DNA from 3 places in the Bacillus siamensis genome. Region 2 is predicted to be linked to each of the others. Evidence: riboswitches for the same ligand, from Rfam matches in the RefSeq annotation. Region 2 holds a riboswitch; each other region holds the start of a gene.

Region 1 (10,313 bases), 1.5 Mb from region 2:
TTAAAGTTTCTGCTTTTTTGAAGTTTTCTGAAGGATTTCCGTATGAAATATCAAATTGCAAACAGGAAACGGTCCATTTCATTTTTTATACACCTCAAGTTTCTCTTTACTTTTTTTATTTAACCATATATGATGATGGACTATCATTTCAAGACATTTTTAGAAGGTGAAAATATGAACTTTGAAGTCTCAGATGTACTCAAACAGCTGCCGGAACAATTTTTTGCATCTTTGGTGCAAAAGGTCAATCAAAAGCTGAAAGAAGGCAAAGACATCATCAATTTAGGACAGGGAAACCCCGATCAGCCGACGCCTCAGCATATCGTTGAAGAAATGAAGCGCGCCGTCGAAAGGCCGGAAAATCATAAATACTCATCATTCCGGGGCGCTTACAGCTTCAAAAAAGCCGCGGCTGAATTTTATGAAAGGGAGTATGGGGTGACGCTTGATCCGGAAACGGAAGTAGCCGTGCTGTTCGGAGGCAAGGCGGGGCTTGTTGAGCTTCCGCAATGTCTTTTGAACCCGGGAGATACAATTCTTGTGCCTGATCCCGGATATCCTGACTACTGGTCGGGGGTCGCCCTTGCGAAAGCGAAAATGGAAATGATGCCGCTGACTGAAGATAGAGGGTTTCTCCCCGATTACAGCGCAATTCCTGAAAAGGTGCAGAACGAGGCGAAGCTGCTGTATCTCAATTATCCGAATAATCCGACCGGTGCTGTGGCAACAAAGGCGTTTTTCGAGGAGACGGTCAGCTTTGCGGAACAAAACGGCATTTGTGTCGTTCATGATTTCGCATACGGGGCCGTCGGTTTTGACGGGCATAAACCGCTGAGCTTTTTGCAGACAGAAGGCGCAAAAGAAACGGGGATTGAAATCTATACTTTGTCCAAAACGTATAACATGGCGGGCTGGCGGGTCGGATTTGCCGTCGGAAACGCGTCTGTCATCGAAGCGATCAACCTTTATCAAGATCATATGTTTGTCAGCCTGTTTCCCGCGGCGCAGCAGGCGGCAGCCGCCGCTCTTTTGGCGGATCAGACGTGCGTCGCAGCGCAAAATGACAGATATGAGTCGAGACGCAATGCCTGGATTGCAGCCTGCCGTGATATCGGCTGGGATGTGACGGCTCCGGCGGGTTCCTTTTTTGCATGGCTTCCGGTGCCGGACGGTTATACGTCGCAGTCGTTTTCAGATCTGCTTTTGGAAAAAGCGGATGTCGCGGTCGCAGCCGGAAACGGGTTCGGAAAATGGGGAGAAGGCTATATAAGAGTCGGTCTTCTGACAAGTGAAGAAAGACTTAAAGAAGCTGCGGAACGGATCGGGAAGCTGAATCTTTTCACCCGAAAAAGCATTGACATATCAGGATAACAATGCGATAATTCAAAATACTTTATAAAATCATTATTCTTATCAAGAGCAGGCAGAGGGACGAGCCCGATGAAGCCCGGCAACCGACTGATAAAGCACGGTGCTAATTCTTGCAGCAGGAGCTGAGAGATAAGATTCGGACATAACACGAAGCCTCTTTCTGCTCATAAGGAAGAGGCTTTTTTATGTTTTGCGAAAGAAAGAGAGGCGTTCACGCATGAGCGAAGTATTGGCAACATATCTTCTGACGGACACAACGGACAGTGAAAAGCGGGCGGAACAGATTGCGGCGGGGCTGACGGTAGGCTCCTGGACGGATCTGCCCCTGGTGAAACAGGAACAGCTCAGAAAGCATAAAGGCCGGGTCGTGAAAGTTGAGGATAAAGAAGGGGCCAAAGAAAACGAAACACAATCCATCATCACCATCGCCTATCCTGAGGCGAACTTTTCAAAAGATATACCGGCCGTCCTGACGACGGTATTCGGAAAGCTGTCACTGGACGGAAAAATAAAATTGACTGATCTTGAATTTTCCGAAGGGTTTAAACGTTCCCTTCCCGGGCCGAAATTCGGTATATACGGCATTCGCAAACTGCTGGGCGAATTTGAAAGACCGCTTCTGATGAGCATCTTTAAAGGCGTGATCGGACGTGATCTTGCCGACATTAAAGAGCAGCTCAGACAACAGGCGCTCGGCGGCGTGGATCTTATTAAAGATGACGAAATTTTCTTTGAAAATGAACTGGCTCCGTTTGAAACCCGCATTATCGAAGGAAAACAAGTCCTGAAGGAAACGCGGGAGGAGACGGGGCATAACACGCTGTACGCCGTAAACCTGACGGGGAGGACTTCTGAATTGCGGGATAAAGCGAGACGCGCGGCAGAACTCGGGGCAGACGCCCTCTTACTGAATGTGTTCGCCTACGGCTTAGACGTCATGCAAAGCCTTGCTGAAGACAGGGAAATCCCGCTTCCGATTATGGCGCACCCGGCGGTCAGCGGCGCGTTTACATCATCTCCCGTTTACGGTTTATCGCACGCCCTTTTGCTCGGCAAGCTGAACCGCTATTGCGGCGCCGATTTCAGCTTATTCCCGTCACCATACGGATCCGTCGCTCTTCCGAAGGAGTCCGCACTTGCGATCCATCATGAATGTGTAAAAGACGACGTCTTTCACCCGACGTTTGCCGTCCCGTCAGCAGGCATTCATCCCGGCATGGTGCCATTGCTGATGCGTGATTTCGGTATTGATCACATCATCAATGCAGGCGGAGGCATTCACGGCCATCCGAAAGGAGCCGAGGGCGGCGGAAGAGCGTTCCGCGCCATCATTGATGCGGTGCTTGAAGCACAGCCGATTGAAGAAAAAGCCGCGTCGTGCAAAGATCTTCAGCTCGCATTAGACAAATGGGGAAAGGCGGAAACCGTATGACCCGCACACCGCTGATTATTTGTGATTTCGACGGAACTGTCACCATGAACGACAACATTGTCAGCATGATGAAAAAATTCGCGCCACCTGAGTGGCTTGAATTAAAAGACGGTGTTCTGTCTAAAAGCATATCAATTCAGGAAGGAGTCGGCCGGATGTTCGGGCTGCTGCCGAGCAGCTTAAAAGAAGAGCTGACTGACTTTATTCTGAAGGATGCGAAAATACGGGACGGCTTTTTGGATTTTGTTTCGTTTGTCCGGTCAAACGATCTCCCGTTTTACATCGTAAGCGGAGGGATGGACTTTTTTGTGCATCCGCTTTTAGAAGGCATCGTAGAAAAAGAGCGGATCTTTTGCAATCATGCATCCTTTGACAATGAATATATTCATATCAATTGGCCGCACGCTTGTGACGAAGCCTGCACGAATCAGTGCGGCTGCTGCAAACCGTCCGTCATCCGGAAGCTATCCGACCGGCAGAAATTTCTCATTATGATCGGTGATTCGGTGACGGATGTCGAGGCTGCAAAGTTATCCGATATGTGTTTTGCGAGAGATTATCTTTTGACTGAATGCAAAGAGCTTGGTCTTCGGCATCAGCCTTTTCAAGATTTTCATGAAGTGAAAACAGGCATCGAAAATATCGGGGAGGTGCAGGCATGGCTGCAAAAGAAGAACGCTGGCGCGAACTTGCCGAAGTAAAGCGCGAGCTGGCTGAAAGAGACTGGTTCCCGGCTACAAGCGGGAATCTTTCCATCAAAGTATCCGACGGGCCGCTGACGTTTCTCGTTACGGCAAGCGGAAAAGACAAACGAAAAGAAACAGACGAAGATTTTCTCTTAGTCGATGAGAACGGGGAGCCCGCTGAGACCGGCCATTCCTTAAAACCCTCGGCAGAAACGCTTCTCCATACGTACTTATACCAAAAGACAGACGCGGGCTGCTGTCTGCATGTCCATACCGTTAATAATAATGTCATCTCAGAGCTCTACGGGGATGAAAAACAGATCACCTTTCAGGGGCAGGAGATTATTAAGGCGCTCGGATTGTGGGAGGAAAACGCGTCGGTGACCGTTCCGATCATTGACAATCCGGCGCACATCCCGGCATTGGCCGAAAGCTTTGCGCGCCATGCAGACGCCGGATCAGGCGCGGTATTAATCCGCAACCACGGCATTACGGCATGGGGGCGGACCGCGTTTGAGGCGAAAAGGGTGCTGGAAGCCTATGAATTTTTATTCAGCTGTCACATCAAGCTTCTGTCACTTCGGCCGCAGCTTGTAAAATAAAAGGAGGAATGCAAAATGGCGACAATCAGAATTCATGACGAAAAGAATACGATCATTGAACATCAGGAACAAGTAGCGCGCTTTTTAGACGAACAAGAGGTGATCTATGAGCAGTGGAACATTGAAAAACTTCCGCCTGAGCTTTCGGAGAAATACGATCTAACCGAAGATGAAAAAAACCGGATTCTCACGGTGTTTGAGAAGGAGATTCAGGATATTTCAGCCCGGCGCGGCTATCGGTCTCAGGATGTCATTTCTTTATCAGATACAACACCCAATCTTGATGAGCTGTTGAAAAATTTTCAAAGAGAACATCACCACACGGATGATGAAGTCCGCTTTATCGTCAGCGGGCACGGCATCTTCGTCATTCAGGGCAAAGACGGCACTTTTTTTGATGTCCGTTTAAATCCGGGGGATTTGATTTCGGTTCCGGAGAACATCCGCCACTACTTTACGCTTCAGGAGGACCGCCGGGTCGTCGCAATCCGAATCTTCGTGACGACTGAAGGATGGGTGCCGATTTATGAAAATGAAAGTGTGCAAAACGGATAGATGTCCGAACCTCTCATGCGGTCAGCCGCATGAGAGGTTTTTTATTGTAATATAAAATCTCTGTTTTTTTATGCATTAAATGGGCGCATTTTGTTTATATCATTACCTGAATGGGTATTATTCTCGTAATCATAGTAAAGATTCCAATATGAAATGAAAAATTAAGTTATTTAGTAAAAAAATGTTTACAAATAAAGTATAATCTGTAATAATGCTCAATAACCCAATCAAACTTGTTTCCTATTCTTTTAGCGGTGAGGGGTGAAGTGAATGGGCAGTTATTCTGAACAAGAAAAATTGCTAGTATCTATTGATGAAAAGAGAAAAATGATGATAGATGCGGCTAACAGGCAGGGATTTACGGGATATGACACGATCAGACACAGCCAGGAACTGGACAGTCTGATGAACGCGTATCAGCAGCTGATAAACCGTGAGCGCACACATCACCAAGGAATACAGGGCCTTGTGAAGAAAATAGGCTTGTTCTCCCGCGGTGACGTCATGCCTGCATATGAAGCAAACAAATGATTGATGATAAACAGATAACGAAGACTGAATGCGCTTCATGATCAACCGCCGCATCTAAAAAGATGACCGCGTACAGTCAGCGGGCTTTTCCGCTGGCACAGCTCACGAAGCGCCTCGTATCTATCTGCCGGCTATGATGCCGTTCCCCTGTATATCCTCTTACACATATTCTTCTTATATAAAAAACACCCTGTTTCAGGGTGTTTTTTCATCGTGAAGCGGCAGGGAGGGTAATGGTGACCTCTGTACCTTTATCGACTTCACTTTGAATGTCAATCGAACCGCCGTACATCAGCACGATCCGTTTACATACGACAAGACCGAGGCCGGTGCCTTTTTCCTTTGATGTGACAAACGGAAGGAAAATGTGCTCAAGCATATCTTCAGAAATACCCATTCCGTTGTCGGCCACCTTAATGACCGCTTTATCGTCGAGGGCCTCTAAATAGATGGACAGCCTGCCGCCTTCCTGCATTGATTCGAGCGCGTTTTTCGCGACATTTAAGATCACCTGTTTAATATGGTCTTTCGTGCAGTTGACCTTGAGCGGCCGATTGACGAGAATCTCCACATTCACTTCCACATTATAAAGATTCCCTTCCGAATAAATAATCGGCATAATCTCATCAAGAATATCCTGCAGCGAGTTCACTTCCAATCGTTCCGCGGTCGGTTTGCCGAGCACTAAAAACTCACTGACTATCTGATTGATCCGTTTAACCTCTTGCTCAATAATTGAGAAATACAGCTGATCTTCCTCCGTTTTATATTTTTTCTGCAAAAGCTGAATGAAGCCGCTGATCCCTGTAAGCGGGTTGCGTATTTCATGAGCGGTGCTTGCGGCAAGCGTTCCGATCAGCTCCAATTTTTGCGCCTCGTTTTGAGCGCGCTCCAGCTCGGTCTTGCGCTTAAGCAGATAATATTGAACGAGGATGAACAGAATATTCAGCAGCACGGCAATACTGGACATCGGCAGCAGCACGCTTTTGGTCAGCTCGTTCAGCTCTACCGGTTTCGGGTAGACATTGATGTTCCAATTAATATCATCCAGATAGCCGCTGACCGGTTTCACGCCTTCTGACTGATCTGCCCGTCCGCTGGCAAATATCACTTTATCCTCATGGGTTGCCTTGACATAAACGTCGGGGCTCAGCATATTGATCATATTTCTCAAATAATCGACTTGTATGGCGGCCACTAAATAATCCGTGACCTCCCGGTTTGCGTCTAACACTGGCACGCAGATCGTAAAGATGCGCTGGCCTGTAATTCTGCTGGAGTAGTCGTTTGTGATGACCGTTTTTTTCGTCTTTTTTGCCTTCGTAAAATACGGTCTGTCGGCCAAATTCACCTTTGTTTTCAGATCGGTCGTGCTTGCGATGACGTCACCTTTGGAATTCAGCATATACAATCCGCTGAATCTTGGTTCATCCTCAAAAGCCTGAGTGAGGATCTCATTTATCTTTTCTTCATTGACAGGCTTATCGACAGCGATCGCAAGTGTTGTCATCCGGGCTTTTGTTTCACCGATTAAATAATTGAGCTTATTGCGGTGAAGATTGAGCATCATACTGGCTTCCTGTATGTGTTTATCGGCTATTTTCTGCTTTTCTTTTTCATATATGAAAAAGCTGATAATAAGTGCCGGGATGATCACCAATAAGAGATAAAGTTTGATCTTTCCCCGGGCACCTTTAAATGTATTCACTCTGCATCGCTCCAACATTACACTTGAATAGAGGTATTATATCATTGTTTATACTTCTTTAATAAGAAAAAATAACCAAAATGCTATAAAAACAAATTATTTTATTAAGGTCCCTCAAAAAGAAGAGAAATTTTGGAAACATTTTTGTTGACATTTTTCATTTTGTTTATTAATGTTTCTCTGTAACGGTTTCTTTTGTAAAAGGATGATTGAATGTATGACGGATAAAACAGAAAACTCATTGAAATTATTTATTGTACTGTCGCGTGCGTACCGGTCCATAAACGACCATATGAATAAACATATTCATAAGCACGGCCTGAATCCGACGGAATTTGCTGTGCTTGAGCTGCTGTATCATAAAGGCAACCAGCCGCTGCAGCAGATCGGCGACAAAATTTTATTAGCGAGCGGAAGTATTACATACGTTGTTGACAAATTAGAGAAAAAAGAACTTCTCATCAGAAAAGCCTCGCCGACTGACAGGAGGGTGACTTTCGCACAGATTTCCGAAAAGGGAATCCGTCTTTTGGACGATATTTTCCCTGATCATGCAGCCGAAATTAAAGAAATGATCAGTGTGCTGAGTGATGAAGAGATAGAAATGTGTACGGAAATGCTGAAAAGAGTGGGATTAAACGCTAAACATTTTCATCAGAAATAAAAAAGGAAGCCATTTGAAAGGCTTCCTTTTTTATATTACTGATTTTCGTCAGGGGCGGCGTTTCGCGGCTGTATCAATACTTCGACACGCCTGTTCTTGCTGCGTCCTTCCGCGGTTTTGTTCGACGCAGCCGGCTTATACTCGCCGAAACCTTTGGCGCTGAATACTTTTGCGTCAAGTTTCGGGTTTTCTGTAAGAATAGCCATGAAGTTGACGGCACGCATGACGCTTAAATGCCAGTTTGATTGAAATTGCGAGTTTTTAATCGGCACATTGTCCGTATGCCCGCTGATGATAATGTTTCTTGGCGGATTCAGCACAAGGAGATTCGAGATTTCCTTCGCAAGCGGAATATCTTCCTGGCGGATATCCGCCCGTCCTGAGTCAAAAAAGATACTGTCTTTAATGGTAATTAAGAGGCCTTCTTTTGTCAGCTTTGTTTCCAGCTGATGTTCAAGCTTTTTGTTTTTTATAAATTGTTTGACTTGCTTTTGCACACCTTCAAGCTCTTCGCGGTCGGCTGCTTCTCTTTCTTTCTTTTTCTGTTCTTTATCTTTTTCCTTGTCTTTTTTTAACTGGTCAACACCGTCTTTTTCATTTTCGGGAGGGGTGACGCTTGAATATTCAAGGACCCCCGTGCCTCCTGTAAAAACGGCGTTAAATGATTTAGACAGCATTTGGAATTTCGCCGCGTCGACAGAACTCATGGCGAACAATACAATGAACAGAGCCAAAAGAAGGGTGAGAAGGTCCGCGTACGGGATCAGCCAAGACTCATCCACATGCTCGTCATCATGCTTCTTCTTCTTTTTTCTCGCCATTGTTTGCCTCTCCTTCTTGTTCAATGACTTTTGCTCGTTCGTTCGCAGGGAGATACATGAGAAGTTTTTGTTCGATCACTTTCGGCGCCTGTCCTTCAAGCACCGACAGAACGCCTTCAATCATGATTTCACGCAGTTTGACTTCCTGTTTTGATTTACGTTTCAGCTTGTTGGCGAAAGGATGCCATAGTACATATCCCGTAAAGATTCCGAGAAGGGTGGCGACAAACGCCGCACTGATGGCATGTCCGAGCGCCTCGGTATTGTTCATATTGGAAAGAGCGGCGATAAGGCCGATGACCGCACCCAAAACGCCGAGTGTCGGCGCATATGTGCCGGCTTGGGTAAAGATAGCCGCGCCGGCCTGGTGTCTGTCCTCCATCGCTTCAACTTCCTCAGTCATAATATCTCTGATAAATTCTGCGCTTTGTCCGTCAACCGCCATGCTCAGTCCGTTTTTCAAAAACGCGTCATCCACGTCTTCGATGCTTGCTTCCAATGCGAGCAGACCTTCCCGTCTGGCGATTTGCGCCCATTGAGAGAACATGGGAATTAATTGCGCAATGGTCAGCTGTTTGTTTTCTTTAAACAGCACTTTAAAAAGGGCAGGCACTTTTTTGATTTCTTTTCCGGGGAATGCGATGATCACCGCAGAAATCGTACCGAACAAAATAATCAGAATAGCTGCCGGGTTAGCGAGTGCGCTTAAGCTGACCCCTTTCAGCACCATGCCCACGCTTAAAGCAATCAGGGCGAGGATGATACCGATAATCGATGTTTTATCCATAGTTTTCACCAAATCCTTTATACTAGCTTTCTATGGTTAATATCGGTGGCAGTGGATGGAACTTTAGGGTGAATGCGAAATTGTTGCCGAATTCTTCACAGTTTCTGCCCTCCGGCATGGAAAAAGATACAAAAAAGCGGCTCCCCAGACAGGGAACCGCTTTTTCTTATTGTGCACGGACTTTGATGCCGTCTTCTTCCATTACGACATGGAAGGCTTTTATTTCATTGTCATCCAATAAGAGATCTGTCATTTCGTCTTCGATCAATTCCTGGATGGTTCTTCTGAGCGGGCGTGCTCCGAAAGCAGGGTGATAGCCGATTTCAGCGATTTTTTCTTTTGCATCATCGGTGACGCTCAGGCTGATGCCGCGCTCTTTTAATGTGTCTTCAAGCTCTGCGAGAAGCAGGCTGACGATTTTCACGAGATGTTCTTTTTTCAGGGATTGGAATTCAATAATGCTGTCAAACCGGTTTAAAAACTCCGGTTTGAAGAACGCGCTCAGTGAATCAATCAGCGTTTGTTCTTCCATGACGCTTTCTTCAGATTGGAATCCGACCTTTGCTTGTTTTTCGCCGGTTCCCGCGTTGCTTGTCATAATCAGAACGGTATCTTTGAAGCTGACCGTTCTGCCTTGGCTGTCTGTCAGACGGCCGTCCTCCATAATCTGCAGGAACATATGCTGGACGTCGGGGTGCGCTTTTTCAATCTCATCCAGCAGCACGATGCTGTACGGGTTGCGTCGCACTTTTTCCGTTAATTGCCCGGCTTCATCATGTCCGACATATCCCGGCGGTGAACCGATGATTTTAGAAACGGCGTGTTTTTCCATGTATTCACTCATATCGAGCCGGATGATAGAATCTTTTGTGCCGAACAGTTCATCTGCGAGTGTTTTTGATAACTCGGTTTTTCCGACCCCGGTCGGTCCGACAAAGAGGAAGGAGCCGACAGGTCTGTTTTTTGATTTTAAGCCGGCGCGGCTTCGTCTGACCGCTTTCGCCACTTTTTTCACGGCTTTTTCCTGACCGATGACGCGCTCATGAAGGCGTTCTTCAAGTTCCTTCATTTTGACTTGTTCATCAGCCTGGAGCTTTCCGACCGGAATGCCTGTTTTCTGTTCAATGATGGCTTGAATATGCTCCGCCCCGATTTC
Region 2 (10,313 bases):
CCGAGCATTTCGGCATAGACGTGAGCCGGAAGCGGCAGGAAAGGTGAACCGAAGCACGTGGAGAAAGTCGTTTGCGGAGATGTCACGCCGCGCTCGGTTCCCGCGAGTTTGCTGGTGTACCCGCTTAAGAAATGATACATCGCCTGTTCCTTCGTCAGTTTGCTGATCGGAGGGAGCACCCCGAACGCGTCCGCCGTTAAAAAGACGATCGCCTGCGGATGGCCGGCAATGCTCGGCTGCACGATATTGCCGATCATCTCAATCGGATACGCGGCTCTTGTGTTTTCCGTGTAGAAGGAATTGTCGTAATCCGCCTCACCCGTTTTTTCATCAAGCACAACATTCTCAAGAACAGACCCAAAGCGGATCGCACGAAAAATCTGCGGTTCTTTTTCTTCGCTCAGGTTGATACATTTAGCATAACATCCGCCTTCAATGTTAAACACGCCGGAGTCTGACCAGCCGTGCTCGTCATCGCCGATCAGTTTCCGGTCTTCATCGGCCGAAAGCGTCGTTTTCCCTGTGCCGGAAAGACCGAAGAACAAGGCGACATCACCTTTTTCACCGACGTTGGCTGAGCAGTGCATCGGCAGAATATCTTGCTGGGGAAGAAGGAAGTTCATAATGGAGAAAATTGATTTTTTCATTTCTCCGGCGTATTCGGTGCCGCCGATTAAAATGACGCGCTTTTCGAAAGATACAATGATAAATGTTTCCGAATGCGTGCCGTCCGTCTCCGGATCCGCTTTAAAATGCGGAGCTGAGAGAATGGTAAACGGCTGTGCTTTCGGGTCCCTTTCAGCCGTCTCCGGTCTGATAAACAGCTGGCGCGCGAACAGGTTGTGCCATGCAAATTCATTTACGACTGTAATCGGCAGTCTGTATTTTTCATCCGCGCCTGCGAATCCTTCAAAAACAAACAGTTCATCTCTCTGTTTTAAGTAGCTGACGACTTTGGCGTACAGCTTTTCAAACGCCTCTTCAGAAATGGGCTGGTTCACCGCGCCCCAATCAATTTGATTTTCTGTGCTTTTTTCACGAACGATAAATTTATCTTTAGGTGATCGCCCCGTATATGCACCGGTAGTGGCACGTACGGCGCCCGTAGATGTCAGTGTGCCTTCATTTCGGGTGATCACTTTTTCGGTAAGTTTTGGCGCCGATAAATTATGATGCACATTTGGACTTGCGAGTAATGCTTGAAGATCTGCAGTTAAATCAACTAATTTCATAAAACCCTTCCTTTGCCGGTTTATTTTTATTTCGCTGAATGTGGAATTAGTATAACACATATATAAAAATAGTCTATACTGTTTATTGTTTTTTGTTTGTGTTTTTCCATTGCTTCCTGAAATAAAGGCGCGTAATCGCTTTAATTCATATTGACACTTTCCGCCCTTTTACGATAAGATATTTCATTGAGCGGATACTCTTATCCCGAGCTGGCGGAGGGACAGGCCCGATGAAGCCCAGCAACCGGTTTCTCTGTAAAAAAGCAGGTGAATACACTGTGGGAAACCAAGGTGCTAACCTGATGCAAGGTTTAATATTTCCTTGAGCGATAAGAGTGAAAGGCACACAGACCAAACCCTTTCCTCGAGTGGAAAAGGTTTTTTTATTTCATAAAATATGCCAATTAACATTCTCTGATATAGTATGACATTGTATTAAGAGGGAGCGAGTTCCGTATCATATGAGAAGGTCTTTCAAAAGATCTTTTTTCAGGAGGAAAAGTGAATGAGTAAAAACCGTCGATTATTTACATCTGAATCTGTTACCGAGGGTCATCCGGATAAAATCTGTGACCAAATTTCTGACAGCATCTTAGATGAGATTTTAAAAAAAGACCCGAACGCGCGCGTAGCCTGTGAAACATCTGTAACGACAGGCCTTGTGCTGGTAAGCGGAGAGATTACAACATCAACATACGTTGACATTCCGAAAACAGTCCGTGAAACGATTAAAGAAATCGGCTACACACGGGCAAAATACGGATTTGATGCGGAGACTTGCGCTGTTTTAACATCAATTGATGAACAGTCTGCGGATATCGCGATGGGTGTCGATCAGGCTCTTGAAGCGCGTGAAGGCACAATGAGCGATGCTGAAATCGAAGCTATCGGAGCAGGTGACCAAGGCCTGATGTTCGGTTATGCGTGTAACGAAACGAAAGAGCTTATGCCGCTTCCGATCTCTTTGGCGCATAAATTGGCCCGCCGTTTGAGCGAAGTCCGCAAAGAAGACATTCTTCCGTACCTTCGCCCTGACGGAAAAACGCAAGTTACCGTTGAATATGATGAAAACAACAAGCCGGTCCGCATCGACGCGATCGTCATCTCAACTCAGCACCATCCGGAAATTACGCTTGAGCAGATTCAGCGCAATCTGAAAGAGCATGTCATTAACCCTGTCGTGCCTGAGGAACTGATTGATGACGAAACAAAATACTTCATCAACCCTACGGGACGTTTCGTAATCGGCGGTCCTCAAGGCGATGCGGGACTTACCGGCCGTAAAATCATCGTTGACACATACGGCGGATATGCACGCCACGGCGGCGGTGCATTCTCCGGTAAGGATGCGACGAAAGTAGACCGTTCAGCGGCTTACGCTGCGAGATACGTAGCGAAAAACATCGTGGCTGCAGGACTTGCTGATTCTTGTGAAGTGCAGCTTGCATACGCAATCGGCGTGGCACAGCCTGTATCTATTTCCATCAATACATTTGATACAGGAAAAGCTTCTGAAGAGAAACTGATCGAAGTCGTACGGAATAACTTCGACCTGAGACCTGCCGGCATTATTAAAATGCTTGATTTGCGCCGTCCGATCTATAAGCAGACTGCCGCTTACGGCCACTTCGGACGTCACGATGTGGATCTTCCTTGGGAGCGTACTGACAAGGCGGATGCGCTTCGCAAAGAAGCACTAGGAGAATAATTTTATAGCCGCTTATTTAAGCGGCTTTCCCTTTTTGCAGATGCTGCCATGCTTATTTTTTACATAGCGTGAAACCAATGGCGTAACAAAGCGTCTATAAAAAGGGGGTCCAATTAGAAAATTACACTTATGGAGGCTATACTATGTGTGGATTTGTCGGTGTTTTTAATAAGCATCCATTAACTCAAACCGCAGATCAAGAAGAGCTAATCAAACAAATGAACCAAATGATCGTTCACCGCGGTCCTGACAGCGATGGGTATTATCATGATGAGCACGTCGGATTCGGCTTCAGACGGCTCAGTATTATTGACGTAGAAAACGGCGGACAGCCTTTATCATATGAAGATGAGAAATATTGGATCATTTTTAACGGCGAAATCTATAACTACATTGAATTGAGAGAAGAGCTTGAAGCGAAAGGCTACACTTTCAATACAGATTCCGATACAGAGGTGCTCCTTGCGACATACCGTCATTATAAAGAAGAAGCCGCTTCAAAGCTTCGCGGAATGTTTGCGTTTTTAATCTGGAACAAAACTGACCGTGTCATGTACGGCGCGAGAGACCCGTTCGGCATTAAACCGCTGTATTACACAACCATCGGGGACAAAGTGTATTTTGCATCTGAAAGAAAAAGTTTAATGGCCGCTCAAAACGGTATTGATCTCGATAAAGCTTCTTTACAGCAATATATGTCTTTCCAATTCGTCCCTGAACCGGGCACGCTTGATGCTGAAGTGAAAAAAGTCGAGCCGGGCAGCCAGTTTACGATCCGCCCGGAAGGCGAAATCGCGTTTAAAACGTATTTCAAAGCGAACTTTAAGCCCGTTCAGTCCGATGAAGATAAATTGGTGAAAGAAGTCAGAGACGCAATCTTTGACTCTGTCAAAGTCCACATGAGAAGTGACGTTCCTGTCGGCTCGTTTCTATCCGGCGGCATCGACTCTTCTTTTATCGTCTCAGTTGCGAAAGAATTTCACCCGAACCTTAAAACATTTTCTGTCGGCTTTGAACAGCAGGGCTTCAGTGAGGTTGACGTAGCGAAGGAAACAGCTGCGGCGCTCGGGATTGAAAATATCAGCAAAGTCATTTCTCCTGAGGAGTATATGAACGAGCTTCCGAAAATCGTTTGGCACTTTGATGACCCGCTTGCAGATCCGGCGGCGATTCCTTTGTATTTTGTCGCGAAAGAAGCGAAAAAGCATGTAACGGTTGCGTTATCCGGGGAAGGCGCGGACGAGCTGTTCGGCGGGTACAATATTTACCGCGAACCGCTGTCGCTTAAACCGTTTGAACGCATTCCGTCCGGTCTGAAAAAAATGCTTCTTCATGTGGCGTCCGTCATGCCGGAAGGAATGAGAGGAAAAAGCCTCTTAGTCCGCGGCTGCACACCGCTTGAGGACCGTTATATCGGGAATGCGAAGATTTTTGAAGAGCCTGTGAAAAAACAGCTGCTCAAACATTACAACCCTGAGCTTTCATACCGTGATGTTACGAAGCCGTACTTTACGGAAAGCCGTTCATACAGCGACATTAATAAAATGCAGTATGTCGACATTCACACGTGGATGCGCGGCGACATCCTGTTAAAGGCTGACAAAATGACGATGGCCAATTCATTGGAGCTGCGCGTGCCGTTCCTTGATAAAGTCGTGTTTGACGTGGCTTCTAAAATTCCGGATGAACTGAAAACGAAAAACGGTACGACGAAATACCTTCTGCGTAAAGCCGCTGAAGGAGTTGTGCCTGATCATGTGCTGAACCGCAAAAAACTCGGTTTCCCTGTGCCGATCCGCCACTGGCTGAAAAATGAAATGAACGAATGGGTGCGCAACATCATTCGTGAAAGTGAAACAGACGCTTATATTGAAAAGGATTATGTCCTTCAGCTTCTGGAAGATCATTGCGCCGACAGAGCGGACAACAGCCGCAAAATTTGGACCGTGCTGATCTTCATGATCTGGCACAGCATCAATGTTGAAAAAAGACTGGTGCCGGAAGAGCTGAATCACCAGCCGAAAGAAGTCATTTTCGTTTAATCCAAAAGGCTTTCGATGTTATCGAAAGCCTTTTTTTCTATTGTTTTATGTAAACCATCTATTCCGCTATGTTTTCAGTAAAGTATTACGCAATATTCAGAAAAAGGTTATAATAGGACTAATCGGGCAGATGCCGGAAAGTGCTTTCTGGCTATTTCGTCTCGGTTTGTTACTTTTCTGTCAAAATCAGGGGGGAGAGTTATGCAAAACAAAGGAAAAACGCTTCACCGCGGTTTGGAAGAGAGGCATATCTCGCTTATGTCTTTGGGCGCCGCGATAGGGGTCGGACTGTTTCTCGGGTCAGCTTCTGCCATAAAGCTTGCAGGACCGGGGATTTTAGCCGCTTACGCCTGCAGCGGGCTGGTCATGTTTTTTATTATGCGGGCATTAGGGGAAATGGCGATTCAAAAGCCTGTTGCCGGCTCATTCAGCCGCTATGCAAGAGATTATCTCGGACCGCTGGCCGGTTTTTTAACAGGCTGGAATTATTGGTTTTTATGGGTCGTTACCTGTATGGCGGAAATCACCGCGGTCGGCATTTATATGGGCTACTGGTTCCCTGACGTGCCGTCATGGATCTGGGCGCTTTGTGCACTCGTCATTATGACAGCTGTCAACTTTCTGGCGGTCAAAGCGTATGGTGAACTTGAATTCTGGTTTGCGCTCATTAAAGTCTTGGCGATTCTGTCAATGATTGCGATCGGTCTGGTGATGATCGTATTCGGTCTCGGAAACGGAGGCGTCGCGCTTGGAATCAGCAATTTATGGAGCAACGGCGGCTTTTTCCCGAATGGGATTAAAGGGGTGCTGCTGTCGCTGCAAATGGTCATGTTTGCATATCTCGGAATTGAGCTGATCGGTGTCACAGCCGGTGAGGTCAAAAATCCGGAAAAATCATTGGCGCGGGCCATTGATACGGTTTTTTGGCGCATTCTCATTTTTTACGTCGGAGCTTTATTTGTCATTATGTCAATTTATCCGTGGCAGGAAATCGGTTCAGGCGGCAGTCCGTTTGTTTTGACATTTGAAAAAATCGGAATTCCCGCAGCAGCCGGAATCATTAATTTTGTCGTTTTGACGGCGGCTCTTTCTTCCTGCAACAGCGGGATCTTCAGCACGGGACGCATGCTGTTTAATCTCGCGGAGCAAAATGAAGCCCCGAAAGCCTACGGCACGGTCACAAAAGGCGGCGTGCCGGGAAAAGCGGTATTGGTTTCAGCGGGTGCGTTATGCATCGGCGTTCTGCTGAACTACGTGGTGCCGGCGAAAGTGTTTACGTGGGTGACAAGCATTGCGACGTTCGGAGCAATTTGGACATGGTCGATTATTTTGCTTTCCCAAATGAAATACCGTAAAAGTTTACAGCCGGAAGAACGGAAAAAACTGAAATATAAAATGCCTTTATACCCTTTTTCCTCATACATCTCACTGGCTTTTCTCGCATTTGTCGTTGTGCTGATGGCTTTTGATGCAGAAACCAGGGTGGCTGTCATCATCGGCCCCGTCTGGTTCGGCATTTTATTAGCAGCCTATTACGGGAAAGGCTTCCACAAAAGAAAACACATAAACCTGGAAAACGGACAGACATTCGCTGAAAAAGCGTAAAAAAAGAGCCCGCTGAAATGGGCTCTTTTTTCATAGGATCGGGTAAAAGGGGGAAGAATAAAACAAATTCCTGAACATTTTGCTACTGTTTCCTGACAATCAGCGGAACGCAAATGGTTATTACTTAAATAATATTTTGAAAAATGGTACAGTAGTAAAATGAAGCTGATCTTTTTTATTTCTCTTGCAGTGTTTTATAGTATCGGCCTTTTTCAACATATTCCGTTCTGATTCTTTCCATGTCCCGTATGTCTTCTTCTGTCAGCCGGCGGATGACCTTTGCGGGCCGGCCGAACGCAAGACAGCCGGGAGGAATGGTTTTGCCCGGAGGAACGAGACTTCCGGCGCCGATAAACGCGCCTTCTCCGATTTCCGCCCCGTCCAGAATGACGGAGCCCATACCGATTAAAGCATTCTTTCTGATGACTGCGCTGTGCAGTGTAACCTGATGGCCGATCGTGACGTCATCTTCAATAAGAAGCGGGCGGCCGGGACTTTGATGCAGACAGCTCAAGTCTTGTATGCTGACTCTTTTTCCGATCCTTGTCGGCGCAACATCCCCGCGGATGACGGCTGAGAACCAAATGCTTGATTGTTCTCCGATCACGACGTCACCCGTAATGACGGCGTTATCCGCGATAAACGCATCAGGATGTATATCCGGCGTAAATTGTTTATAAGGGTAGATTATCATGTCTCATCCTTCTTTCTTTAAATTTATGTAAGAGGTGAACTGCATGTGGACTTGGAAAGCAGACAGGCCCGTCGGTACCATTGTCATCATCCACGGGGCAAGTGAATATCACGGGCGTTATAAATGGCTCGTTGAAATGTGGAGATCTTCCGGATATAACGTGGTGATGGGCGATTTGCCGGGTCAGGGAACATCCACCCGCGCCAGAGGGCATATTCGCTCTTTCCAAGAATACATTGATGAAGTAGATATATGGATTGATCAAGCGAGAACGCTTGAAGCACCCGTTTTCCTTTTGGGCCACAGCATGGGCGGACTGATTGCGATAGAATGGTTTAAGCAGCAGAGAAATCCCCGCATTACGGCACTCATTTTATCATCACCTTGTCTCGGGCTGCAAATAAAAGTCAATAAAGTGCTTGATTTTGCGTCTAAAGGGCTGAATGTCCTCGCTCCGTCCATCAGAGTGGACTCCGGTTTATCACCTGATATGGCGACAAGGAATGCGGACATGATTGAAGCGGATCAAAACGATTCTTTATATGTCACGAAAGTATCTGTAAGATGGTACAGAGAGCTTATAAAAACGATTGATGCCGCTATGGTGCCGACCGATGCGTTTTTAAAGGTGCCGCTTTTGCTTATGCAGGGCGGTGATGACAAAATCGTCGATAAAATGAAAGTCCGCAAATGGTTTGCCGGTGTGGCTTCCCATAATAAGTCTTACCGGGAGTGGGAAGGGCTTTATCATGAAATTTTTAATGAACCGGAAAGAGAAGCTGTGTTTAAGGCGGCGAAAGCCTTTACAGATCAGTATATTTGAATTCGCTGGGGGTGCATATGTTGACAGTACCGGAACATCCTTTTAACCTTATGGCAAAAGTGTATCGGGAAATTTTTCCGCTCGTTCATCAGGAATTGAATATGTGGCGGGAAAAATCAGATTCCATTAAAAATACCGAGCTGCGGCAGCAGGCGGCCGCAAGTATCCGCGATAAATCGTTTCATTGTGAAGGCGGCGGCATTTTAGCTCTGCTGTCGGGAGAGCAAAAAGAGAAGTGCGTGCAATTTATCATTGCGTATCAGACGATCAGTGATTATCTGGACAATCTGTGCGACCGCAGCACATCGCTTGACCCGGAGGATTTCCGCATGCTTCACCTTTCCATGCGTGACGCGCTGACGGTCGGTGCAGAGGTGCAGCCGTACTATCAGTACAGAGAGGAGCAGGATGACGGCGGTTATCTTCATGAGCTGGTCAAAACATGCCAGCGGGTGCTTGGGTCAATAGAACACTACAGCCTTATTAAACCTTATCTGCTTGAACTGTGCGATTATTATTGCGATCTTCAGGTTCATAAGCATGTCGTAGAACATGAACGCGTTCCGAGGCTTAAAGCCTGGTTTGAGCAGTATCAGTCAAAGCTTCCGGAAATGGAATGGTTTGAGTTCTCGGCCTGCGCCGGTTCGACGTTAGGCATTTTCTGTCTCGTTGCTTACTCATTCCAGCCAGATTTTAACGAACATACCGCTGAGAAAATCCGCAGCAGTTATTTTCCGTACATACAAGGCCTGCACATTCTGCTCGATTATTTAATTGACCAGGAAGAGGATCTGCTTGAAGGCGATTTGAATTTCTGCACGTATTATCAGTCTCATGAAGAAATGATGCAGAGACTGAAGCATTTTATTGAAAAAGCGGATGAACATCTGCACGGCATTCCGCATGAAAACTTCCACCGGCTGATTAACAGGGGGCTGCTCGGCGTCTATTTATCCGATGACAAAGTCGCCAGCCAAAAAGAAATGGGCCGCCTCGCGCGAAAGCTGATCAGAGCAAGCGGAAAAACGTCATTTTTCTTTTATATCAACGGAAGAGCCTACCGCAAATTTCAAAAGATGGCTTGGACGAAAAGTTCATAATGGGTGAACTGCGCCTTTCGTGTGTGTATATCATGAAGGTGCGGTTTTTTTATTCTTATGTGAAGAATGAAACATTGTTTGCGCAGGCATAATATGATATTTTAATTTTATGAAAAAATTAAAATATTTAGTCATCATAGGATTAATTTCCATGACGGGCGGCTGCTCCGTCATACATGCTTCCGCCGGCTATCATCCCGTATTAATAGCGCATAGGGGCTCTTCTGCGATTGAACCGGAACATACTGCTTTATCCTATGCACGTGCCATTAAAGACAAAGCAGACTATATTGAGATAGACTTAAGGGAGACAAAGGACGGCCATCTGATTGCAATTCATGATAAAACGGTCGATCGGACAACTGATGGTAAAGGATTGACAGAGGATCTGTCTTTGGCTGAGATCAAAAAACTGAATGCCGGAAAAGGAGAAAAGATTTTAACGATTGAAGAAATCATAGAGAAATTCGGACAAACTGCCAATTACTATATTGAGACAAGAGAAAGCAACGGCAGCCTGGTGATGGAAAAGAAGCTGATTGACATATTACAAAAATATAAGCTGATTTCCAGTCATAAAGCGGTCATTGAATCCTTTAGCGAGAAGAGCTTAAAGAAAGTTCGATCTATGAATAAAAACGTCCCTCTTGTTCGGTTATTAAAAGATAAAGAGGCTGAGAACATAAATGATAAGCAGCTGCAAGCCATCAGAACATATGCTGATACAGTCGGCCTTAATGCTAAATTAACAAATGAAGCCGCCGTAAAACGTATCCACCACAATAAGATGAAGGTTCACGTCTTTTTTGATAAGGAAGATGAGCGGGCTCTGACGCCGATTATGCTGAAACAAAAAGTAGATGGGGTATTTACAAACAATCCCGCGTATACACGTAACGTGCTGCAAAAGCAGTAAATAAAAAGAAACATGCGATTTACGCTGTCTCTTTTTTTAATGGCTTCTTTTTTGCCGCAAGGTGCATTGCAAATTTGCCGATCAGCCCGATGACGAAAAATGCGGCAAACCACCAATAGTAGGTTTTCGCGAATTCAAATCCTAAATGTCTTGATAAGATGATGACGAACATGACATAGGGAACACTGGAAAA
Region 3 (10,313 bases), 1.7 Mb from region 2:
ATTTTGTCCTTTGTCACGCCGTGTTTTTTGAAGACATTGCTGACAAGCACTTTTAAAAGCGGATCCACTTCTGGTAGATTTTCGAGTTCTTTTTTTAATTTTTCGTTATCTGCCATTTGTTCTCACCTCTAATTTTAAAAATTTGAATAGAAAGAGTTAAAGGATGTCTAGTTCAGCAAAAAGTATATTTAATAATTGAAACAAAATTTGTACAAAGGCCATGATATCGTCTGCTGCCAGTGTGATTTTGACATTGCGGCTGTTCAGAACTTGAATGACGGTCCTCTTTTTTATTTGGCAATCATCCAGGATCAGCAGTTCGGTTACCATTTGGTCGGCTGTGTCTTCATCTGCTATCACGAGCTGTGTCGCGAGGATAATCGCCGCAGTAACTGAGGCTTGTATAGAAAGAGCGGCCGTTATATGTGTTGTATCTACTGTGACATTTTCGCAATCAATCACTTCGATCTTCTGCTCGAATTCGTTGGATAATTGTTCGAATATTTGCGGTTGCAGTGTTTCAACATTTTCTTCAAACGACATAACCTTCACTCCTTTCTCATTCATACTTTATATAATGCAAATGAAACGCCGAGCGGAATAAGAAAAACAACTAAACCGCACCTATTTTTTTCCCGGACAAGGTGCGATTCATGAAGAACAGGGTTTTCGCATATATATTAAGAGGTCAAGTTTTAAAAAGGAGTGAACAGGTGGTTATCAATTGGCTTTCATTTATTCTGTTATCGTTTGCCGTTTTTCGGCTGGCCAGGCTTTTCGTATTTGACACCATAATGGCGCCGCTCCGGAGCCTTTTTCACGAGGAAAAAACAGAAACCGCACCAGACGGCACGACAGAAACCTATATTGTCATAAAAGGAAAAGGCATCAGGGCTTTTATCGGTGAACTGCTCAGCTGTTACTGGTGTACGGGCGTATGGTGCGCCGCCTTTTTAATTGCAGCGCAGATTGTGATTCCTGAGGCTGCGCAATGGCTGATTTTGCTGTTAGCCATAGCCGGCGCGGCGGGGATCATTGAAGCTGCGGTTTCGCGTCTTCTCCAGGAATAAGGCGGTTCCATCAGCAACTTACCATTATTTTCTGCATAAAATGGTATATATGACATAAGGAAAGGAAGGATCAACATGAATCAATCAAGCAAACCTTCCCAAAACACTCCATACAAATCCACTGAGTATCAGCCTTACGAAAAAAAAATTAAAAAGAAAGGCTGCGGCTGCGGCCAAAAGAAAAAACCGAGATAGCCGTTTTCTAAAAAAAACCGGGGATTCCGGTTTTTTTGTTTTTTGCCGAACACCGGTCCCTGTTCCGCATAGATCATAGGAGGAGGGGTTGTTATGAATATATTTGAATCGTTGATCAATGGAAAATACCGCAGACACAATCAAAATCAGCGGGAGCATAACAAACATATCTTATCTATTGAAAAGCAGCTGTCAAAGTTTGATGAAGCCGGTTTGCGCTTCGAGGAATGGATAGATGCGTTTGCCGCTGAAACCGAAGCCAAACTGAAGAAAAATGAGCATTCTCAATAAAATGAAATGAAATCCGCACCGGCCCTATGCATTTATCCAAGCCAAACAAGTCTCATCACATAGAGTATAGAGAGTAAAGGAGGTGCTTAAGTATGGGATTCGGATATGGCGGATACGGAGGCGGCTACGGCGGCTGCGGCGGATACGGTGGCGGCTATGTCGGAGGCGGCGGATACGGCTCAACATTTGTTCTTGTTGTCGTATTGTTCATCCTCTTGATCATTGTCGGTGCATCCTTTTTCGGATAAACCTTAGCTAGACCCAGGATAAGCGCGGGACCATTCAGTCCCGTGCTTGCCTGATGTATGAAGGCGTATGAAAACGGGGTAGCGGAATTTTTCCGTTGTCTTACGGGCACATGTTCCGCCCTTAGTTCATACAATATCGTATTACTCCACAAAAAGGAGGCACAACATGGATAATCAATTTTTTAAAAATATTGAGAAGAAAACAGGCGTCAGCATGAAGGATGTCATGAACCTCGCGGGATCATTGCAAAATGCAAATTTCAAAGATGAAAACACGGTGAGAGGTGTCATTCAGAAGGTATCCCAGCTGGCTAACAAACGTGTACCGAAAGAATTGGAAGACAAAATCGTCCAATCGATTACAAGCGGTAAAGAGAAACTTGATTTTGGCACCATTTCTAAAATGATGGACAAAAAATAGGCGTCAGCCGGCCTTATTGAAGGCCTTTTTATGTGAGAAGAACCCGGCAGTGATCTGCCGGGTTCTTTATATTCTGAGTGCGCTCCGTCTGTCCGTCCGAAGAAGGGGCTCGAGAAATCTTGAACTGCGCGCTGTTTTCCCCCGTCTGTTCGCGGGACATGATACATATAAATGCTGCATGGCCCTTGTCATTGCGACGTACAGAAGCCGTCTTTCTTCTTCGAGCGGAGCGGGATCGCCCTGTCTCGCCGTCTCAAGCGCGAAGTCATGGGGGATCGAACCGTCAGCCGCGCCTAAAATATAGACCGTATTGAATTCAAGACCTTTTGATCGGTGAATGGTCATCAGTTCGACGCCGTTTTCATCGGTTTTCAGATTCTCGGCGGCACGCATATGATCGACATGCGCAAGAAAATCCGGAATGGTTTTAAATTTTTTAGCAGCCACTTTGACGTCCCGGAGATCATCAGAGCCTTTTTCCAGCTTGTTTCCTTCATTGCCCCGTTTTTTTAAATACTCGGAAAAGCCCATTTTGCTTTCGGCGAAGGTGATGGCTTCAACGGGCTTCATTGTCCGGATGCTGGCGAAAAACGGAACGATCTGCTTGATTTTCCCTATTTGAAACGGCTTCAAGTCAGGCAGTTTCGTCAGCGCCTTAATCATCGTGCAATCTTCTGTGATTGACAGCGCCTTTAGCGTTTGCAGGGCGGATTGCTTTAAAAATAAGGCCGGAAGCAGATCTTTCACTGCATCCGTATCATCCTCGTTCTGGCTCGCGTATAAGTAGGCGAGGATCTGCCGGACGATTCTGCGGCTGTAAAACGTCTGCACGCCCCTGTCGGCATGGTAAGGGATTGATGATTGATGCAGTCTTTCATAAATGGCCCGCCCGGCGCTGTTTGTCCGGTAAAGCACGGCAAAATCGCCAGGGCTCGCCCCGTTTTGAATTTTCTCTTTTATATCCGAAACGATCATGGTTGCTTCTTCTTCCTCATCGTAAGGATAAAACATCACGGGATCGTGAGCGCCGTCTTTGACGGCAGAAAGTGTTTTTTCATACCGTTTTTTATTTTTCTTTACGACGGTATGAGCGCTTGAAACGATCGGATGCGGCGAGCGGTAATTTGCCGTTAAGTAAATGGTTGTTGCTGCCGGATAGTCTTTCTGAAAATCAAGGATGAAAGACGGGCTGCTTCCGCGGAACGCATAAATGGATTGGTCGTCATCCCCCACGCAGCACAGGTTATTCTCAGGGCTTGCGATCAGCTGCATAATTTTATACTGTACAGGATTAATATCTTGAAACTCATCAATCAAAATATGAGAAAATCTGTTTTGATATTGTGCGAGAATATCAGGCCGGCTTTTTAACAGCTCATAACAGCCTTGGGCCATGTCATCAAAATCAAACTGCCGATTTTCCCGCTTTTGCCGTTCATAATGTTCATAGAGCCTGTATACTTTTTTCTCCCAGTCATCCGCAAGCGGGATTGTCTCATGGGGGAGGTACGTGTTTTTCCAGCAGCCGATAAGCTGAAGCGCCTGGTCGACGGGAAACTCTTTTTCGTCCAAATGTTCTTCATAGAGCGCCTTTTTCACATATTGCTCTCTCTGCCATTCCATTTTTAGAAGCTGGCTGCCGTTCCATTTTGAAGAATCAAAATGATAGAGTATTTTATAGAAAAAGCTGTGGAATGTTCCCGTCACAAGGCGGGAGACTTTGCCGGCTGCCAGCCCGTACTCAGTCGCCATCCGCTCTTTCATTTCGGCGACGGCTTTTGTCGTAAAGGTCACAAGCAGCATGTTCTCAGGTGAAATGCCGAGATGTTCAATCATATGGGCGGCGCGGGCTGTCAGCACCCTCGTTTTTCCGCTTCCCGCTCCGGCGAGCACCAGCAGGGGCCCGTCGGTTTCTGTGACTGCCCGCATCTGTTCACGGTTCAGGCCGATACCGGGAAACAGCGATGTATCAGCCGCTTCAGATGTTGGGGAAAACGGCTCGGCTGCAGGCACTTTTTTCGGGCTTTTCCATTCTGAGACGATCGGTTTCGGATTCTCTGAAATCGCTTTTCCTTTCGGCAGGCGGAACATGCCGGCTTCCTTATACTCTTCCTTTTCCTTCTCCGCTTTTGGCTCCTTGGCCGCGCATGCTTTTTCACAGGCGGTAAAGTCTCCCTTTTGCCGGTGATAAAACGCCGGCTGCTCTAAAATCGAAAGCCGCATGAAGACAGGCTGGTCACAATGTGCGCAAAAAATATTTCCTTTCTGAGCTTCTTCAAAAAGGAATTGGTAATGTTCTCTAGAATATGTATGTAAATGTATCGTTCGGTTATTCAGTCGGGCGCATTTCAAAAAGGGGTCCTCCCATTAAAAGGTGTTCATCCATTTGATAGACAAAGAATATCATAACAAAAGAACCGCGTTTCAAAAAGTAAGATTAAGGGAAATGAAAAGCGAAGGGGAGGGGTACATATGATTTATGCAGGACGGATTCAAAACCAGCAGTATACTCAATACGCAAACCGGACAGCGGGTTATAGGCCTGATTACGCCGGCATTACGAAAGCGGCCGCCCTCGCCAATGACAGGCTGTACAGAGAGGTGGAGCGCCGCCAGGAAAACACCGCAGCCGCAGAAAAGAAAGTACATGAGGAAAAACGTAAGCGCTCTCTTTCCCGCTTGCCGCAAATTATGGGAAAAGGCCGATTGATTAATCAATACGTGTGAAAAACCTGGAAAATATCAAAGTGATGAAAAGATATCAAGATATCAGTATTGTCGTTCCGGGCCATGGCAGCCCGGGAGATGCCCGTCTGCTGCCTCATACGATAAGTCTCCTGAAAGAAAAGCAATAAAGAAGACCGGCGCTCCCATTACGGAGTGCCGGCTTTTTTATCTCTTCCTGATTTTCACAAAACAAAGGAAAGCAAGTGCAAGCGCCAAAACGGCATATCCCGCTATCGGCCAAACATGCTGATGAAATGAAGAATAATCTCCGGATATGACTTCCTGAGCCAGCTCGATCGAGTGGACAAACGGCAAGGCATAAGCGATATGTTTGAACGTCTCACCGAGCAGATTGACATCCATCCAAGCTCCGCCCAGAAATTGCACGAGTGTTATATAAATCGTTCCGATACCCGAAATTTGTTTGTCCGTAAACACAGCGCCTAAACATAAACCGAAGAAAACGGACATCATCGCAATCGGCAGCAGTACAGCGATACCGGCGAGAAGATTGATCCATTCGGCTGACAAACCGGCAGCCGCTGCTGCGGTAAAACAAATGACAATTTGTAAAACGGCTAACGGGAGCATCGGCAGTGTATAACCGACAACATAATCTGCTGTTTTTAAAGGGGAAGCAAACAAACGGGTCAGAAGGGCGGTCTGTTTGTCTTTTGCGATCAGCAATGCAGAGAACATCGTAAGGAAAGCAAAGCCGAAAACAATGAGCCCGGGTGCTAAATGCTGGACTTTAAAGGTGTCAAGCGGCGCATTTTTCTCAATCGCCGTAAACAGAAACAATAGAATAACAGGCAGTGCGATTCCAAGGATGATAGATAGGGGATCACGAAAAATCTCTTTTCGGTTGCGTATGGCGAAATCAAGCATAAAGACCCGCCTCCCCGTCACAAATCGCTAAAAAGGCATCCTCAAATGTGGCTGAATGAGTTTGCTTTTTCAGAGCCTCCGCCGTACCCAGTGCTTTTAATGTCCCATTTTCTAAAATGCAAATACGGTCTGCCAGGGCTTCGGCCTCTTCTAAATAGTGTGTCGTTAAAATAATCGTCATGTCCCCCTTTAATGCCTCAAGATTTTTCCACAACTCGCGGCGTGAACGGACGTCCAGCCCTAATGTCGGCTCATCCAAGAAATAAATATCCGGCTTTGTAATCATGCCCATGGCGATGCTGAGCCGGCGCTGCATTCCGCCTGATAATGTTTTTGTTTTTGCTCTTTCTTTCTCTTTTAATTGAAACAATTCGAGCATCTCATCCGTTCTTTTTTTTCCTTCTTTTTTCGGAATTCCGTAGACTCCGGCTATAAACTCTAAGTTTTCCCGTACGGTTAAATGAGGGGCGATGGCTGTTTCCTGCGGAGATATATTCATTTTCGGTTTAATTTTATCCAAATCAGTCAAAATGCTGAAGCCGAGCACTGATGCATCACCTTCATCCGGAGAAAGGAGGCCGCAGAGCATGCTGATTAATGTCGTTTTTCCGGCTCCGTTCTCACCGAGTAAAGCGAAAAATTCTCCTTTTTCAACTGAAAAATCAAGACGGTCAACGGCGGCGGTTTCTTTATAATGTTTCGTTAATTGCTTCAGCTCAATCGCGTGCATTTACTCATCCTCGCCATCTGCATCGATTGGCTTTGCGTTTAAAATATCTTTTGCAAATTCGAAAAAGAGTTCTTGTTTTACAAGTGCGATACCCTGCTGGTCATCTCCGAGCATAAGCAGTGAGTCCCCGGGATTTATATCAAAAACATCTCTTGCTTCTTTTGGAATGACAATCTGGCCTTTTGTGCCAACTTTAACGGTCCCGAATATATGCTTTCCTTTAGGTGCTGTCATGTGTATCCCTCCGTTGTGAGAATTGTATTTTTTGTATGAATTGTAATACTTCGTATACTAAACATACATCAACCTTCCATAAAATTCAATAAAATTCATAAAAAAGCACTCCTGCCATATCAACAGGAGTGCTTTTGATTTTATCGTTTGTGTTCCTTTATCATTTCCAGATGGGGGATGCCGGCATCAAGAAATTCTTCGCCGGATGTGACGCGGTACCCTTGTTTTTCATAAAACGGAACCGCCTGCGTCTGCGCATGTAGGATAAAGCTGCCGGCGCCCTGGGCGGCCGCCGCTTTTTCAAGCGCCTGCATAATGATTGCTCCGACACCGAGAGAGCGGTGGCTTTTCATCACGCAGATACGCTCTAATTTTCCGCGCCCGTCTTTCAAGCGCCATCTGCCGGCTCCGACCGGCTGACCGCCGTCATAAATGACAATATGCTCTGACGCGTCTTCGAATTGATCAATTTCCTCTTCTTCCGGAACGTGCTGCTCTTTAACAAAGACCTCTTTTCTGACGAAAAAAGCGTCGTTCAGATGTTTTTCAGTTTTTGCATCGATGGCTTCCAAACAGTTATTCTCCTCCGCCTAATAAAAATGTTTCGTACACAGTCCATGAGCCGTTATCCAGCTGATAGAGCAGGTGAAAACGGTCGATGACTTCTTCGTGGGAAATGTCCTGCATTTTCAGCTGTCCGAGTACGTCGGAATGTTCATCTGACGACAGCTTCTGGCCGACCGTGACATGCGGAACGAAGCTGTATTCCGGCTTACCGGATAATGCTCCTGAATAGCATTTCTCACTCAGGGTTTTTAATTCTTCCGTCGGCTCCGCTTTCATATATATCACATTATTCACAGGAGAAAACGAGCTGTATTTTGTGATCTTCAGAACGAGCGGGTGCGACTCTTTCGCCGTCTGTCTCAGCTGTGATACGATCTGCTCGATTTCCTGTTCTGTCGCTTCAAACGGATCTCTTACCGTCAGATGCGGCGGTATGAGCGCGTAGCTCGGGTCGTAGCGTTTCCGGTACGAATTTGCGAGATCCTGTAATTTTTTTGATGGAAATAAAACAATACCGTATTTCATGAAAGTTCCCTCCTTAATGAATGGTTACAGCATTTTTTTCAGCGCCGGCGTGATGAGCGGCTGCCAGTATGTCCATTTATGATCCCCGTCAAAGGTTTCATACGTGTATTCAGACTGTTTGCTTTCCAGCAGCTGTTTGAGCTCTTCGTTCGGCGCGGTGAAATCAAGCACCTGGCCGTCCGTCGTATGGACATCGGTTTCTTTTTCTCCGATTTGATGATAAACGGATATCTGTTTGAGATCCTCCGACTGCCGGACGGCATCCAGCACGTGCCCGTCAACATACGGGGACTGCATGATGACGTTTCCAAACATGTTCGGATAGTCAATCGCCGTCATGAGCGAGACGGTTCCGCCGAGGGAATCCCCGATCATGGTGCGTCCGTATCCGACTTGATAAGTCGGGTATTCTTTGTCGATAAAAGGGACGAGCTCATTTGCGATAAACCGTTTATATGAGGCGAACTTAGAGCCTTCGGGATGGTATGTGTTTCTTCGCTCCCGCACATTTTTATATGGGACGCCGATAATGATGCAGCGGTCAATTTCCCCTTTTGCCATGAGCTCTTCCGCCTGCCGCCCGATTCTCCCTAATCTGAAATAATCATGGCCGTCCTGGGCGATGACCGTATGATATTTATACAGGGGGGAGTAAGTGTTGGGCAGGTAGACCAAAACGGTCATTTCTTCTTCAAGCTCATGAGAGAAAAGTTTTTTCTCATGAATGATTCCGGTTTTCGGTGCCACTTCGCATTCCTCCAGGCCGCTTCTTGTCTTGATGGTTTTTCCCTATTGTACCATGAATTATTAGAAATTTCTTTCTTCAGATGCACTTCTTGTGAGAGTTCAGAAAATTAAAAAGTTGTTGAAATCCATTTTATAGTGCGTTAATATAGAACAATCAGAAAATACAAAACAATATTCTTATCACGAGAGGTGGAGGGACTGGCCCTTTGAAACCTCAGCAACCGGTTTGCTTTGCCGCGGGAAGGCAAAGTGCCAAGGTGCTAAATCCAGCAAGCGATTCACATGCTTGGAAGATAAGAGGAAGAGAAAAGCTCCTTCTTCTTATGAAGAGGGGGCTTTTTTATTTTTGAAAAAGGATGGTGCTTACTGATGACGCAGCATGTCGAAACAAAATTAGCCCAAATTGGAAATAGAAGCGAAGAAGCAACGGGAACGGTCAGTCCGCCGATTTATCTGTCCACCGCTTACCGACATAGAGGAATAGGAGAATCTACAGGTTTTGATTACGTGCGCACGAAAAACCCGACACGCCAGCTCGTTGAAGACGCCATCGCCGTGTTGGAAAACGGTGCGAGAGGCTTTGCTTTCAGCTCGGGAATGGCAGCCATTCAAACGATTATGGCTTTATTTAAAAGCGGAGATGAATTGATTGTATCCTCCGATTTATACGGAGGCACATACCGTTTATTTGAAAATGAATGGAGAAAATACGGCTTAAGCTTTATTTACGATGATTTCAGTGATGAAGACTGTTTACGCTCCAAAATAACGGAAAACACGAAAGCGGTATTTGTTGAAACGCCGACAAACCCGTTAATGCAGGAGGCCGACATTGAAAAAATCGCCCGGATTACGAAAGAAGCCGGCCTGCTCTTGATTGTCGATAATACGTTTTATACCCCGGTCATCCAGCGCCCGCTTGAACTGGGAGCCGATATCGTCATTCACAGCGCCACAAAATATTTAGGCGGGCACAATGATCTCCTTGCCGGTCTTGCTGTCGTAAAGGATGAAGAGCTCGGCGAGATCATGTTTAATCACCAAAATGCGATCGGAGCCGTTCTCCCGCCGTTTGATTCGTGGCTTTTAATGAGAGGGATGAAAACACTCGGGCTCAGAATGCAGCGTCATGAAGAAAACGCCCGTGAACTTGCAGCATTTTTAGAACAGGAAGAAGAAATCGCCGACGTGTTATATCCCGGAAAAGGCGGAATGCTGTCTTTCAGGCTGCAAAAAGAGGAATGGGTCAATCCGTTTTTAAAGGCGCTGAAAACGATCTGTTTTGCAGAAAGTCTCGGCGGGGTGGAAAGCTTTGTTACATACCCCGCGACACAGACGCACATGGACATTCCGGAAGATATCCGTATCGCAAACGGCGTCTGCAACCGTCTGCTGAGATTTTCAGTGGGAATTGAACATGCAGAAGATTTGAAGCGGGATGTAAAGCAGGCATTACAGCAAGTAAAAGAGGGGGCCGTGTCATATGAGTAATCAAAATTGGACGCTGGAAACCCAGCTCGTGCACAATCCATTTAAAACAGACGGAGCTACCGGAGCCGTCAGCGTGCCGATTCAGCATGCTTCCACATTTCATCAGTCTTCCTTTGAAGAATTCGGAACATATGATTACAGCCGCTCCGGCACACCGACAAGAACAGCGCTTGAAGAAA

Evidence for each region. A riboswitch is a leader RNA that binds a small molecule or an ion and turns the genes downstream of it on or off. The one in region 2 is predicted to bind S-adenosylmethionine.
Region 1: it holds a riboswitch for S-adenosylmethionine, as region 2 does, so the genes downstream of both, mtnW (2,3-diketo-5-methylthiopentyl-1-phosphate enolase) here and metK (methionine adenosyltransferase) in region 2, are expected to answer to the same signal.
Region 3: it holds a riboswitch for S-adenosylmethionine, as region 2 does, so the genes downstream of both, ABDB98_RS05880 (methionine biosynthesis PLP-dependent protein) here and metK (methionine adenosyltransferase) in region 2, are expected to answer to the same signal.

The regions. Positions count from the first base shown of each region.
Region 1 is NZ_CP155579.1:1,319,384-1,329,696, forward strand. Features, by position in the region: gene ABDB98_RS07000 (carbon-nitrogen family hydrolase) at 1-82, opposite strand, end outside; gene ABDB98_RS07005 (pyridoxal phosphate-dependent aminotransferase) at 175-1,371, shown strand; SAM riboswitch class I at 1,408-1,507, shown strand; gene mtnW (2,3-diketo-5-methylthiopentyl-1-phosphate enolase) at 1,589-2,803, shown strand; gene mtnX (2-hydroxy-3-keto-5-methylthiopentenyl-1-phosphate phosphatase) at 2,800-3,504, shown strand; gene ABDB98_RS07020 (methylthioribulose 1-phosphate dehydratase) at 3,462-4,091, shown strand; gene ABDB98_RS07025 (1,2-dihydroxy-3-keto-5-methylthiopentene dioxygenase) at 4,107-4,646, shown strand; gene ABDB98_RS07030 (aspartyl-phosphate phosphatase Spo0E family protein) at 4,917-5,177, shown strand; gene ABDB98_RS07035 (ATP-binding protein) at 5,386-6,903, opposite strand; gene ABDB98_RS07040 (MarR family winged helix-turn-helix transcriptional regulator) at 7,103-7,549, shown strand; gene motB (flagellar motor protein MotB) at 7,585-8,370, opposite strand; gene motA (flagellar motor stator protein MotA) at 8,342-9,157, opposite strand; gene clpE (ATP-dependent protease ATP-binding subunit ClpE) at 9,324-10,313, opposite strand, start outside.
Region 2 is NZ_CP155579.1:2,856,305-2,866,617, reverse strand. Features, by position in the region: gene pckA (phosphoenolpyruvate carboxykinase (ATP)) at 1-1,232, opposite strand, end outside; SAM riboswitch class I at 1,430-1,568, shown strand; gene metK (methionine adenosyltransferase) at 1,738-2,940, shown strand; gene asnB (asparagine synthase (glutamine-hydrolyzing)) at 3,084-4,982, shown strand; gene alaP (alanine permease AlaP) at 5,184-6,587, shown strand; gene ABDB98_RS13975 (gamma carbonic anhydrase) at 6,763-7,278, opposite strand; gene ABDB98_RS13970 (alpha/beta hydrolase) at 7,325-8,104, shown strand; gene ABDB98_RS13965 (tetraprenyl-beta-curcumene synthase family protein) at 8,125-9,204, shown strand; gene ABDB98_RS13960 (glycerophosphodiester phosphodiesterase family protein) at 9,314-10,120, shown strand; gene ABDB98_RS13955 (hypothetical protein) at 10,140-10,313, opposite strand, start outside.
Region 3 is NZ_CP155579.1:1,119,716-1,130,028, forward strand. Features, by position in the region: gene ABDB98_RS05810 (hypothetical protein) at 1-116, opposite strand, end outside; gene ABDB98_RS05815 (spore coat protein) at 157-543, opposite strand; gene ABDB98_RS05820 (DUF1360 domain-containing protein) at 714-1,070, shown strand; gene ABDB98_RS05825 (hypothetical protein) at 1,359-1,556, shown strand; gene ABDB98_RS05830 (YjcZ family sporulation protein) at 1,649-1,804, shown strand; gene ABDB98_RS05835 (stage VI sporulation protein F) at 1,971-2,225, shown strand; gene ABDB98_RS05840 (ATP-dependent helicase) at 2,292-4,577, opposite strand; gene ABDB98_RS05845 (hypothetical protein) at 4,698-4,952, shown strand; gene ABDB98_RS05850 (ABC transporter permease) at 5,118-5,840, opposite strand; gene ABDB98_RS05855 (ABC transporter ATP-binding protein) at 5,833-6,570, opposite strand; gene ABDB98_RS05860 (AbrB/MazE/SpoVT family DNA-binding domain-containing protein) at 6,571-6,804, opposite strand; gene ABDB98_RS05865 (GNAT family N-acetyltransferase) at 6,945-7,376, opposite strand; gene ABDB98_RS05870 (YjcG family protein) at 7,381-7,896, opposite strand; gene ABDB98_RS05875 (esterase family protein) at 7,921-8,643, opposite strand; SAM riboswitch class I at 8,818-8,943, shown strand; gene ABDB98_RS05880 (methionine biosynthesis PLP-dependent protein) at 9,013-10,134, shown strand; gene metC (cystathionine beta-lyase) at 10,127-10,313, shown strand, end outside.